One region of the Phytobacter sp. genome, then DNA from elsewhere that is predicted to be linked to it. Evidence: predicted binding sites of a transcription regulator. Region 1 holds the regulator's gene; the other holds the start of a gene.
What was found. Region 1 encodes PurR, which represses purine synthesis genes. Its sites were predicted from a motif close to CANGCAAACGTTTGCNTG; they were not measured.
Positions count from the first base shown of each region.

Region 1 (6,534 bases):
CCAATATCCAGCACGCGCATGCCGGGGGTAAGTTGCAGCTTTTCACAGATGAGCGTCAGTTTGGCGATTTGAGCTTCATTCAGTTCCGAAGCATCCTTCCAGTAGGCGCAAGAGTATTGCATCTGCGGATCCAGCATGCGGGTAAAAAGGTCGTTACCCAGATCGTAATGCTCTTTACCAACGATCCATGCACGTTTCCTGGTTTGCAGATTAAATAATCTTGCCCCGGCGATACGCAGCGTATCTTTCAGGTGATGTGGAAGCTGATTTTCCAGCCCGGCACGCAAAACCTTACTAAAAAAAGTGTCCAGCCGGTCGCATTCCCACCAGCCGTCCATGTAGCTTTCCCCAAGCCCAAGCGAACCCTCTTGAAGCACTCGTTTAAAAAACTCCGGATGTTTAACCTGGATATCCGATGCCGCAGAACCGTTAACCTGAATACCGGCGCGACTCAATAGCTCGCTTGCTATACGGAACCAGTTATCATCTCGTACGCTAACTTCTTCTATACACGATGAACTCATAACTTCTCCATCACCTGCAAGTGATCGAAACCGTCAAAAAGCGCTGCCGCTTTTAGGGTGTGAGAAATATCACGGTAGACCCGTGAGGCTGATATCCGACGTAGAACAGAGGAAGGGAGATAGCCCTTGCCAGAAAGGCCTTCCATGGTGAAACGAGAGCGATCCGGCTCCCGTCAACGCTTGCATCATTTTATTTTAGAACAGCCGAAATTGAGTATAGGCCTCAAAATCGGCTGATTCAACCAAAAGCGCTTAGCAAGCTAATCACATTGTTGTCACATAGTTGCGAGTGCAATTATGCGTGTGTTGACGACTCAAGAGAGTCTGCGTTGTGACGCCCATCGCTTTCACGGCGTTGCATCATAAAGCCGAGGCCGGACAACAAAACAGTCGACAACATAACACTGGTGGTCGCGAGAAGCGGGAAGATGATAAGGGCAGAAACTATCAGGCTTGCGATAAAGCACAGCCCTAACTGAAGCGTGTTTTGCAGTGCAGCTGCGCGGCCTGTTGCATGAGGGAAGGGGCGTAAGGCTTCTGCCACGACAATAGGGTAAATCGCGCCGTTGGCAACGGCCATCAGACAGAAAGGGATCAGCAGTGCGGTAAGCGAAGCACCCGGCACCAGGCCAACGGCCCATGTTGCGATCACGCTGGTTGCGAAGGCCACTAACAGCCACGGCAATAAACGTGCGCCGGACCATTTTTGTAATGCCCAACGGCAGCTGTAACCCCCGACCAGGAAGGCAATAGTCTGCGGAACATAACTCAAACCAATAATGGCCGGGCCGTAACCCATTTCATGCAAAATAAACGGCGAGCCGGTCAGCCAGGCGAAGAAGCTGGCGGAGCAGGCAGCATAAATCAGCACGTTCCCGCGGTAGGCTTTATCACGCAGTAGTGTAGCAAAGGTCACGGGTTCAGCATCAGGGGTTGCTTTAGGCGGTACTGAACGCAGACGCAGTGCAGGCAGCATCAGTACGACGGTAATGGCAAAAAGCGTGGCGAAAATGGCCTGCCAGGAAAAATGGGCAAGGATCCAGCTTCCCAACAGTGGCGCAAGGGCAGGAGATAAACCGACCAATGGCATAATGGTGGCGAAAATACGATTGGTTCGTTGCGCCGGGTAGTGATCGGTCACCAGCGCCTGCCAGGTGACGGCGGCGGCACAAACCCCTACGGCCTGTGTAAAACGCAGCACGAGAAGCCAGCGTGCATCCTGTACCCAGATCATCCCCAGGCAACCCAAAGCGAAAATCAGCAGGCCGCTCAGCAGAATCGGTTTGCGGCCATAGCGGTCAGATAACGGTCCCCAGACCAGTTGTGCTACGGCAAAACCGGCAAGGAACAGGCTAAGCGTGGCGCTGACCACGGCAGGGGATGTGTTTAAATCTTGCTGAATGTCGGCAAAAGCAGGCAGGTACATGTCTGTTGCAAGGAAGCCCAGAACGCTTAACCCCGCCAGCCAGACTAAAAATCCTTTTCCTGGTTGCATGGCAATATCTCTTTATTGTGCAGGTGAACAGGGAAACAGAGTCTAGGGAGTGAAACTCTCGTTGTGAAACGCTAATATTTGCGCACTGGTTTCAAAATTTTTGCAGGCACAACATGTGGTCAGAATATTCTCTTGAAGTGGTAGATGCGGTGGCGCGTAATGGCAGTTTTAGTGGTGCAGCTCAGGAGCTGCACCGGGTGCCTTCTGCTGTCAGTTATACCGTGCGGCAACTGGAGGAGTGGTTGGCAGTCGAGCTCTTTCAACGCCGTCATCGTGACGTTGAACTGACACCCGCTGGGGCGCTTTTTTTGAAAGAAGGGCGTTCTGTTATCAAAAAAATGCAGATCACCCGTCAACAGTGCCAACAAATTGCCAATGGCTGGCGTGGTCAGCTAGCTATCGCCGTGGACAATATCGTTAAGCCGGAGCGAACCCGGCAGATGATTGTCGATTTTTATCGCCACTTCAGTGATGTTGAATTGATTGTCTTCCAGGAGGTGTTTAATGGCGTCTGGGATGCACTGGCGGATGGGCGCGTTGAACTGGCAATAGGGGCCACGCAAGCAATCCCCGTGGGGGGGCGGTATGCATTTCGGGATATGGGCATGCTGAGCTGGAAATGCGTCGTCGCGTGCCATCATCCGCTTGCCAAAATGGCGGGCCCTCTTAGCGATGAAACGTTGCGCAACTGGCCTTCTCTTGTCCGGGAAGATACGTCCCGTTCACTGCCAAAGCGTATTACCTGGTTGCTGGATAACCAGAAACGAGTGGTGGCACCCGACTGGGAATCTTCTGCTGCCTGCCTCTCTGCGGGATTATGCGTGGGAATGGTACCTGCGCACTTTGCGCGCCCCTGGCTGGACAAGGGAGAGTGGGTGGCGTTGGCGCTGGAAAACCCGTTTCCCGATGCCGCATGCTGCCTGACGTGGCAACAGAATGAGGCTTCACCAGCATTAAACTGGTTGTTGAGTTATTTAGGAGACAGTGAAACGTTGAACCGTGAATGGCTGTGGGAACAGGATTGACCCGCTCCCACTGCAGGAATTAACGACGGTAGTCGCGGAATGGACCGTCGGCTACCGAACGGCGTTCAATCAAACGCGGATGAACCTCAATCGATTGTGATACTTCACGCTTGTTGACGATACGATCCAGCAACATGTTGAATGCGGTTTCACCCAGAGAATCTTTCGGCTGATGAATGGTCGTCAGAGCCGGAGTAAAGAAACGGGAGTTGCGCACGTTATCGTAACCAATCAGGGAAATGTCCTGCGGAACGCGCAGCCCCATTTCGTCTGCAGCACAGAGTGCGCCCATAGCCATAATATCGCCGCCGCAGAAAATAGCCGTTGGACGCGGAGACTGGGCGAGGATCTGCTGCATTGCGCGATAGCCAGACTCCGGCTCAAAATCACCCTGTACAATCCAGTTTTCTGGCACGCTGATGTGCGCTTCTTCCATTGCTTTCATAAAGCCAGCAAGACGTCCGGCACCGGTGTTGCGCTCAAGTGCACCAGGGATCACACCGATGTCACGATGACCACGTTCAACCAGATACCGCCCAGCCATATAGCCACCTTCAAAGGCATTATCGATAACCGTGTCAGTAAAATCGGCTTTTGCTTCGCCCCAGTCCATTACTACCATAGGAATGTGGCGGTACTCTTCCAGCATGTTCAGCAGAGATTCTGGGTATTCCGAACACATTACCAACAGGCCATCGACGCGTTTTTGCGCCATCATTGACAGGTAAGCGCCCTGTTTTTCGAAATTGTTCCAGGCATTACCCAAAATCAGGGTGTAGCCCTTCTGGAAACAGTTTTTTTCAACGGCTTCAATGATTTCTGCAAAATAAGCGGCTTCGCTGCTGGTAGCCAGTAAGCCAATAGATTTGGTGTGATTAACCTTCAGACTACGGGCAACGGCGCTCGGCGAATAGTGCAACTCTTTGATTGCCGCCCACACAGCATTACGCGTCTCTTCAGCGACGAAACGCGTCTTGTTAATTACATGTGATACGGTTGTGGTGGAAACGTTTGCTCGCTTCGCTACGTCTTTGATCGTTGCCATCAGATGTCACTCCATGCCATATCATAAGCTCCTGAAAATACAAAAGGTAAACGTTTGCCTGCCTTCACCCTTTCACCGCGCGATGCACTGTATTACGCCGGGAAAAAGACACTGGACGTCAGGAGGGGAGTCGATGGCCGGTACGCTAATAAATTTAGCGTCGAATTTTGTCTTATCTTGGCCAAAAGGGGAAGAGCTAAAACGTATATCAATCTAATTCCTGCAAGATTTTTACGTTTATTTATGCAAAAATGCGCTATCTCACTTTTTGTGGGGAAATAAGAAAGGAGAAAAATTGATGAGTACCGACCTGAAGTTTTCTTTAGTGACCACCGTGATTGTGCTTGCCCTCATTGTTGCGGGTGCACTGACTGCGGTTCTGCATTGATTTACCACGAGGGAGAGTATTCTCCCTCGACGTTCCCTCCCATTCTCCCGTTTTTCGCAATAATCTTTTCGCAAATCGCTCACTTCTGTTTTTTGTGATTGATGTCATACTTTTGGCTTCTGTGACGGTGTCGCCCGGCGACACGGCATTTCCGGAGTCAATAAATCATGAAAATTAATTATCCACTGCTTGCCCTGGCGATTGGCGCTTTCGGCATTGGTACCACCGAATTCTCGCCGATGGGGTTACTGCCCGTTATTGCTCGCGGTGTCGATGTATCGATTCCGGCGGCGGGAATGCTGATAAGCGCCTACGCGATTGGCGTTATGGTAGGGGCGCCGTTAATGACGTTAATGCTTTCTCACCGCGCACGTCGCAATGCACTGATCTTTCTGATGGCAATCTTCACACTTGGAAACGTGTTGTCGGCCATTTCGCCTGATTACACTACCCTGATGCTGTCGCGCATCATCACCAGCCTTAACCATGGAGCCTTCTTTGGTTTAGGCTCGGTGGTCGCTGCAAGTGTAGTGGCGAAAGAGAAACAGGCCAGTGCGGTCGCAACGATGTTCATGGGGTTAACCATTGCGAATATCGGTGGGGTGCCGGCCGCGACCTGGTTGGGTGAAACCATCGGCTGGCGTATGTCCTTCCTGGCCACCGCAGGTCTCGGCATCATCGCTATGGTAAGTCTCTATCTTTCATTGCCAAAAGGCAGTGCAGGGGAGCGTCCCGATGTACGCAAAGAGCTTACGGTACTGATGCGTCCACAGGTTGTTTCGGCTCTGCTCACGACCGTGCTGGGCGCTGGTGCGATGTTTACGCTCTACACCTATATCTCACCGGTGCTGCACAGTATTGCGGATGCTGGACCTGCATTTATCACCGCGATGCTGGTGCTGATTGGCGTGGGCTTCTCGCTGGGCAATTATCTCGGTGGGAAGTTGGCTGACCGCTCAGTGACCGGCACCCTCAAAGGCTTCCTGCTGTTGCTTATCGCAATTATGGTTGCAATTCCCTGGCTTGCACGCAGTGAATTTGGCGCAGCAATCAGCATGGTGGTCTGGGGAGCCGCGACCTTCGCGATCGTTCCACCACTGCAAATGCGAGTAATGCGTGTTGCACACGAAGCGCCAGGACTTTCTTCTTCCGTCAATATCGGGGCGTTTAATTTGGGGAATGCTCTGGGGGCAGCTGCGGGCGGAGCGGTGATCTCGGGTGGACTGGGTTATGTCTTCGTCCCGTTTACGGGAGCGGTGATTGCCGCACTGGCACTGATGTTGGTATTGCTGTCTGGTCGTGGCGTTGCCCGGACAGCCTGCGCGACAGCGGAATAATAAAAAAGCAGGAGGGTTTCCCCTCCTGCACCTTATGCCACGAGATTCTTCGCAACAAATTCCCAGTTCACCAATGCCCAGAAATGCTCCAGATAATTCGGACGAGCATTACGATAGTCGATGTAATAAGCGTGTTCCCAGACATCAACAGTTAAGAGCGGAGTGGCGCCTGTCGTCAGCGGCGTACCAGCATTGGATGTTGAAACAATTGCCAGTTTGCCTTCTGCGTTTTTGACCAGCCAGGTCCAGCCTGAACCAAAGTTTTTCACTGCTGCATCAGTAAACTGTGCTTTGAAATCCGCAAAGCTTCCGAACGCTTGTGCTATAGCTGTTGCCACCTTGCCTGAAGGCTCCCCGCCTGCGTTGGGTGCCAGACAATGCCAGTAAAACGTGTGATTCCAGACTTGAGCTGCATTGTTAAAAATACCACCTTCTGTATTCAGAATGAGCGCTTCCAGCGTCTCCCCTTCCAGTGCGGTCCCTTTTACCAAATTATTCAGGTTTGTGACGTAGGTCTGATGATGCTTCCCGTGGTGGTACTCCAGCGTTTCAGCAGAAATATGCGGTGCCAGAGCGTCTTTTGCATACGGTAATGCAGGTAGTTCGAACGACATTGCTTCACTCCTTATTATTTTATGCACCCAATAACCATATTGAATGTAAGGATAGGGTAGCAAATCGAAACAGGAGGCAAAAGGGAGAGTTACCTGCCGCGATGGC
Region 1 covers NZ_JCACPZ010000004.1:36,868-43,401, reverse strand. Annotated here, with positions in the region: gene cfa (cyclopropane fatty acyl phospholipid synthase) at 1-524, opposite strand, end outside; gene punC (purine nucleoside transporter PunC) at 820-2,019, opposite strand; gene punR (DNA-binding transcriptional activator PunR) at 2,133-3,044, shown strand; gene purR (HTH-type transcriptional repressor PurR) at 3,064-4,089, opposite strand; gene cydH (cytochrome bd-I oxidase subunit CydH) at 4,388-4,477, shown strand; gene AC5JPW_RS03975 (MFS transporter) at 4,645-5,814, shown strand; gene sodB (superoxide dismutase [Fe]) at 5,847-6,428, opposite strand.

Region 2 (6,534 bases), on a different contig from region 1:
GTTTCCAGAAACCGCAGCGTCAGGTGAATACCAGCCTGATTCTGGTGCCGGGGAGTATTCTGGACGATCGCGCTGTTCCGCACGGCGATTTGTTGACGGTGACCTATCACTCGAAAGAGCTGCGTGCTGAGCGTCGTGTCTATATCTGGACGCCACCGGGCTATGACGGTAAAGGAGAGCCACTGCCGGTGCTCTATTTCTACCATGGCTTTGGTGATACCGGACTTTCGGCTATCGATCAGGGGCGTCTGCCGCAGATCATGGATAACCTGTTGGCAGAAGGCAAAATCAAGCCGATGCTGGTGGTGGTGCCGGATACGGAAACCGACATCGTGCAGGCAATTGCGGAAAATTATCCGCCGAAAGAGCGCCGCAAAACGTTCTATCCGCTTAACGCGAAAGCCGCTGATCGTGAGCTCATGCACGACATTATCCCGATGGTCGACGGACGCTTTAACGTGCGTAAGGACGCAGACGGACGGGCGCTGGCCGGGTTGTCGCAAGGCGGTTATCAGGCGCTGGTCTCAGGGATGAATCATCTGGACAGTTTTGGCTGGCTGGCGACCTTCAGCGGCGTGACGACCACGACGGTGCCGGATGCAGGTGTCGCTGCTCAACTTAACCAACCGCAAGCCATCAATGCCCGGCTCCACAACTTTACGGTGGTAGTGGGTGAGAAGGACTCGGTGACCGGCAATGACATTGCAGGTCTCAAGGCTGAGCTGGAAAAACAGGGAATCAGGTTCGACTACAAGATGTACCCGGGCCTGAACCATGAAATGGACGTCTGGCGTCCGGCCTACGCTGAGTTTGTACAGAAGTTGTTTAAGTAAGGTGTTACGCCTCTCTCTTCGTGGGAGAGGCGTCATACTTAGCGACTGATATTCCAGTCACGCGCATGCCAGAGTGCCGGCAACTGCGACAGTTCGGTAAAGGTCGTCACCTGCGGGTGTTCAATGGGCTTGTTATGCGGATCGGCGCAGAAGTAGAACACCTCCATTCCTGCCGCAATCCCGGACTGTACCCCGGCGACGGAATCATCAATCAGAATGCAGCGCTTCGTGTCCACCGCCAGCGCTTTGGCTGCGTGGAACATTAACGCCGGATCCGGCTTCCAGCTTTGAATATCGTAACCACTGAACAGAAGATCCGGGAAATGGTGTAGCAGACCGGTTTTGCCGAGCGAGTGCTGCATTTTGCTGACCGGGCCATTGGACACCACGCAGACGGGCACGGTAACCCCATCCAGCAGCTCTTTCGCGCCGGGGATGATTTCCAGTTCGGAGTCAAACAGGCGAGCCACTTCGCTACGGAATACCGGTTCCAGTGCGGTTCTTTCCAGTTTCTGGCCATGCTCTTCGCCAATCACGTCAATGATCTCGTAGAGCTTCATGCCTTTAAAGCGTTTGAACACCTCCTCAAGATCGAGAGTGATGCCAAATTCTTTAAACATATGCACATACGCGCGCGAACAAATGACTTCACTGTCGACCAGGGTGCCGTCACAGTCGAAAAATACTGCTTCTATTTTGGGCATGCCTTTTCCTGTTACTCGCAAGTTTAACGTTTACTTAAGGCAGATTACCCCACGCAATCGTTGCCGTATAAGCAAATTCAATGAAAAAAAGTGTGTGATAACGGTCAACATTGTCTCATTTTGGTATAGGATAGCGACGAATTTTCCCTCCTTTGTCCGGAAATTGATAATGAGCCAACAACACACTACCCAGGCGTCGGGCCACGGGTTGCTCGAGCGCGTGTTTAAACTGCGCGAACACGGCACGTCGGCACGCACCGAAGTGATCGCCGGTTTCACGACCTTTTTGACGATGGTGTACATCGTTTTTGTAAACCCGCAGATTTTGGGTGTCGCTGGCATGGACACCAGCGCCGTCTTCGTTACCACCTGCCTGATTGCCGCGTTCGGTAGCATCCTGATGGGCCTGTTTGCCAACCTGCCGGTGGCACTGGCACCAGCAATGGGTCTGAATGCCTTCTTTGCCTTCGTGGTTGTCGGCGCGATGGGCCTCTCCTGGCAGATCGGCATGGGCGCGATTTTCTGGGGTGCGGTTGGCCTGCTGCTGCTGACCATCTTCCGTGTGCGCTACTGGATGATTGCTAATATCCCGGTCAGCCTGCGTGTGGGTATCACCAGTGGTATCGGTCTGTTCATCGGCATGATGGGGCTGAAAAACGCCGGTGTTATCGTGGCGAACAAAGACACGCTGGTCTCAATCGGCAACCTGACCTCCCACAGCGTCCTGCTGGGCGTGCTGGGCTTCTTCATCATCGCGATTCTGGCTTCCCGTAACATTCATGCGGCGGTGCTGGTGTCTATCGTTGTGACCACCCTGCTGGGCTGGCTGCTGGGCGATGTGCAGTATCACGGTATTGTCTCTGCACCGCCAAGCATCACAAGCGTGGTGGGTAACGTTGACCTGGCTGGTTCATTTAACATCGGTCTGGCGGGCGTCATTTTCTCCTTCATGCTGGTTAACCTGTTCGACTCCTCCGGTACGCTGATCGGTGTAACCGACAAAGCCGGGCTAGTGGATGAGAAGGGTAAATTCCCGCGCATGAAGCAGGCGCTGTATGTCGACAGCATCTCGTCCGTAGCGGGTTCCTTCATCGGCACCTCTTCCGTGACGGCGTATATCGAATCCTCTTCCGGTGTCTCCGTGGGCGGCCGTACCGGTCTGACAGCGGTTGTCGTCGGTATCCTGTTCCTGCTGGTTATCTTCCTGTCTCCGCTGGCAGGGATGGTACCGGGCTATGCTGCTGCGGGTGCGCTGATCTATGTTGGCGTGCTGATGACCTCCAGCCTTTCCCGCGTGAAGTGGGATGATCTGACTGAAGCGGTTCCTGCGTTTATTACTGCGGTGATGATGCCGTTCAGCTTCTCTATCACTGAAGGTATTGCGCTGGGCTTCATCTCTTACTGTGTAATGAAGCTTTTCACCGGGCGTCTGCGTGACCTGAGCCCGTGTGTGATTGTGGTTGCACTGCTGTTCCTGCTGAAAATCGTCTTCATCGACCATTAATTTCAGCAAGCATTAAAAAAAGCCCGGTACGCACAAAGCGACCGGGCTTTTTATTAGCGCTTCACCCGCTGAATATAATCACCAAACGCCGTTAACTGCCCGGTCAGATGATCCAGCGTGCTCTGATCAACCACTTCACCTGTCTGCTGGTCGACCTTGTTCTGAATGACCCCGCCCATAAATTCAGGTTTGTTCATCACCATCGCATCCAGGAAGACCAAAATCTGGCGTAAATGATACTGACAGCGTGCGCCGCCAATGGCCCCCATTGAGCTGGTCTGAATCAGTACCGGTTTACCTGCCAGCGGCTGGTTGGGCAAGCGGGAGAGCCAGTCGATGGCATTTTTCAGGCCGCCCGGAACGGAGTAGTTATACTCCGGGGTCACAATGACCACGCCGTCGGCCTCACGGATCTGCTGCGCTATCTCTTCCACGCTAGCGGGAACGCCTTCGTCTTGCTGAACATCCGCATCGTACAACGGAATAGCACCGATAGAGGGTAAGGGAGACACTGTCATTCCCGCCGGAGCGAGTTTTGTCAGCGTGCGTGCGACCATTGCATTGAATGATCCTTTGCGCAGACTTCCCAGTAACGTCACAACTTTTAGTGGTGCAGTCATAATGAGTTCCTTGCGATAAGGTCAGTTAAGGATGAGGGCTTTTTCTGCTGGTAAGCTGGTGAATCGCATTAATCGGGAGGCGGGGTCGTTGGCGCGTGTCTGCACATCAGAAAGGTAGCGCCAGCCGTTTTTATAATCAAACTCCCAGATTTTCAGGCTTTCAATGGCGGGTGTGGCAGCAACTGACCAGATCAGCACGTCTTCAGCATCACACAGTACTTCCACTTGAGCCAGTTGCTGTACCCTCAGGCGTCCGGCACCTGGCAGTAATTGCAGCATATCGTGACCGTCCTGCATCTGGCTTAATAATTTCAGCACGCTTTGTCTGAGGGTAGAGAGCTGCGCCTGGGCTTCATTGGGATCGTTCTGGTTGTTGATCCACAACTGTTCGTTGTTGGTAAAGAACTTATTTTGCTGAGAATGAGGGCTATGAAAGCTGCGTGTCGCGCGCTGGAGTTCCATATCCAGTCCGCATTCGCCTTCTGTCGCGATCGCCACACCGACCATGTTCCCGGCGTAAGCCAGAGAAAAGTGCGGCAGGTCAGGATCGGCAAACCCCGGGCGTCCACTGGCTTCAATAATGATGTCCGGCAGCTCACTGACGCCGTAAAGCATAAACATCATTTCGGCGAGTAAGGCGCGTGATGCCAGAAAGCGAGACTGCTGATGCTCAGGAAGTTGTCTGGCGCTATCGCGGCAGACCTGTGAGAGTCGGGTTGAATCTATACATCCTTCTGAGAGGATCCCTCGTGCAAAATGCGTTGCCATTTTTCGCTCCGTGATAATGGTCCGGTACTGGAAACGATAATTCACATTATCGCGCATACCGCATAGGTTTTAATGTGGAAAAACGTTTCTGAAAAGCCCCTGGAGGTGACTTTTACAATTAATTTAGTCAATACGTGCCCATCTACATATTTCCTTCACAATTGAATCAATAGGGCAGTACAAACGTCCAGTTGTAGTTCACCCGTGCGAGGGTCAGAGAACCTTCTACGGAGCCGTAACGTTGATGCCGGTATTGCTCAAAAAAGTGGCGAAGGCGTAGGGGAAGGTATTGTGCACGATAGCGTAAGAGTGTTGTATGCCAGAAAGGCGGTGGAAGCTGAGTATTAGTATGACGGGCAATCAAACGATCGCGCCAGGGGGAGTTCAGAAGCGCATCACAGAATTTCTGCCGCGCTTGCACGCTTTGTTCATCAGGGATCCCTGCCAGTAAAAGCTGGCTGGGTAATGCCACTAAGCGAAGCGCATTGATGCGTATCGGCCGAGCCTGCCAGGCTTGCCAGAGTACGAGTAACTGCGCTAGTTCTTCAGGCTGCTGGTGGTCAGCATACAGCGGCAAGGTGACAGGCAGAAAAGTAAAATGTAATCCGTCCGGCGGCATCGTATCGGCCCGTTCATCACCGTCGGTCAACAACGTTAGCTGTTTGAGCAAAGTGAAAACCGCAGCGGGTATGGACGGTTGGATCCCACTCGCCAGCGCCAGTTTATGGGGATCGTAATAGGCCTGCAGCCTCTCCTCACCACAATCTGGCGCACGCTGCCAGGCGGCCAGCGTTTTTTCACTGGTCGCTTCGTAGAGAGCATTAAGCGCCGCCGCGGTCCAGGTCATTTCCCGATGCAGAAACTCGAGAAAATACGACCGAGCAGGTCATCAGAAGTAAAGTCGCCGGTAATCTCGCTGAGCGACTGCTGCGCGAGGCGTAGCTCTTCAGCCAGCAATTCTCCTGCCCATGCACCTAATAACTGCGCCTTGCCCTGTTGGAGGTGGTTTGCTGCCTCTTCCAGCGCCTGCAGATGACGACGGCGTGCCAGGAAGCCGCCTTCCATGTTGGTGTCGAACCCCATGCTCTGCTTGAGATGGTTTCTCAGTGCATCCACACCTTCACCGGTACGTGCTGAAAGGCGAATAAGTGAGTGACCATTTACATCGCTGATGCCCAGCGTCTCGCCAGTGACATCCGCTTTGTTACGTACGACGGTAATTGGCAATTTTTGCGGCAGTCGGGCAATAAAATCAGGCCAGATTTCGGCAGGATCCTGCGCATCCGTCGTGGTGCCATCGACCATAAACAGCACACGGTCAGCTTGCTCAATTTCCTGCCAGGCACGTTCAATACCGATACGCTCAACTTCATCGTTCGCATCACGCAGGCCGGCAGTATCAATAATATGCAGTGGCATGCCGTCGATATGGATGTGTTCGCGCAGTACATCGCGTGTGGTACCGGCAATATCCGTCACGATTGCGGCTTCACGGCCCGCCAGAGCGTTCAGCAGGCTTGATTTGCCGGCATTCGGGCGACCGGCAATCACCACCTTCATCCCTTCACGCAACAGGCTGCCCTGGCGCGCTTCGGCACGTACTGCATCCAGATCGACAATGACCTCGTTGAGCTGGGCTTCAATTTTGCCGTCAGAGAGGAAGTCGATTTCCTCATCCGGGAAGTCGATCGCCGCCTCAACGTAGATTCGCAAGTGAGTAAGTGCTTCCACTAAGTGATTCACGCGAGCGGAAAACGCCCCCTGCAATGAGTTCAGCGCGGAGCGTGCTGCCTGCTCGGAGCTGGCGTCGATCAGATCGGCGATAGCTTCTGCCTGGGCTAAATCCAGTTTGTCATTAAGGAACGCGCGTTCAGAAAACTCGCCTGGGTTTGCAATGCGCAGGCCTGGGATGGTCAGGATGCGTTTTAGCAGTAAATCCAGAATGACCGGACCGCCATGACCCTGTAGCTCCAGTACGTCTTCGCCGGTAAAGGAGTTGGGGCCGGGAAACCACAGGGCAATACCCTGATCCAGCGCCTTGCCGTCGACGTCGTTGAACGGCAGATAATCGGCGTAGCGAGGCTTTGGCAGCTTGCCTAAAACCG
Region 2 covers NZ_JCACPZ010000001.1:37,188-43,721, forward strand. Annotated here, with positions in the region: gene AC5JPW_RS00175 (esterase) at 1-833, shown strand, start outside; gene yieH (6-phosphogluconate phosphatase) at 872-1,537, opposite strand; gene AC5JPW_RS00185 (NCS2 family permease) at 1,707-3,041, shown strand; gene AC5JPW_RS00190 (NADPH-dependent FMN reductase) at 3,095-3,661, opposite strand; gene AC5JPW_RS00195 (4'-phosphopantetheinyl transferase family protein) at 3,683-4,429, opposite strand; gene AC5JPW_RS00200 (hypothetical protein) at 4,596-5,276, opposite strand; gene mnmE (tRNA uridine-5-carboxymethylaminomethyl(34) synthesis GTPase MnmE) at 5,273-6,534, opposite strand, start outside.
Region 2: a site for PurR is predicted at 1,588-1,605, ahead of AC5JPW_RS00185 (NCS2 family permease). Genes of this name have one in related genera too.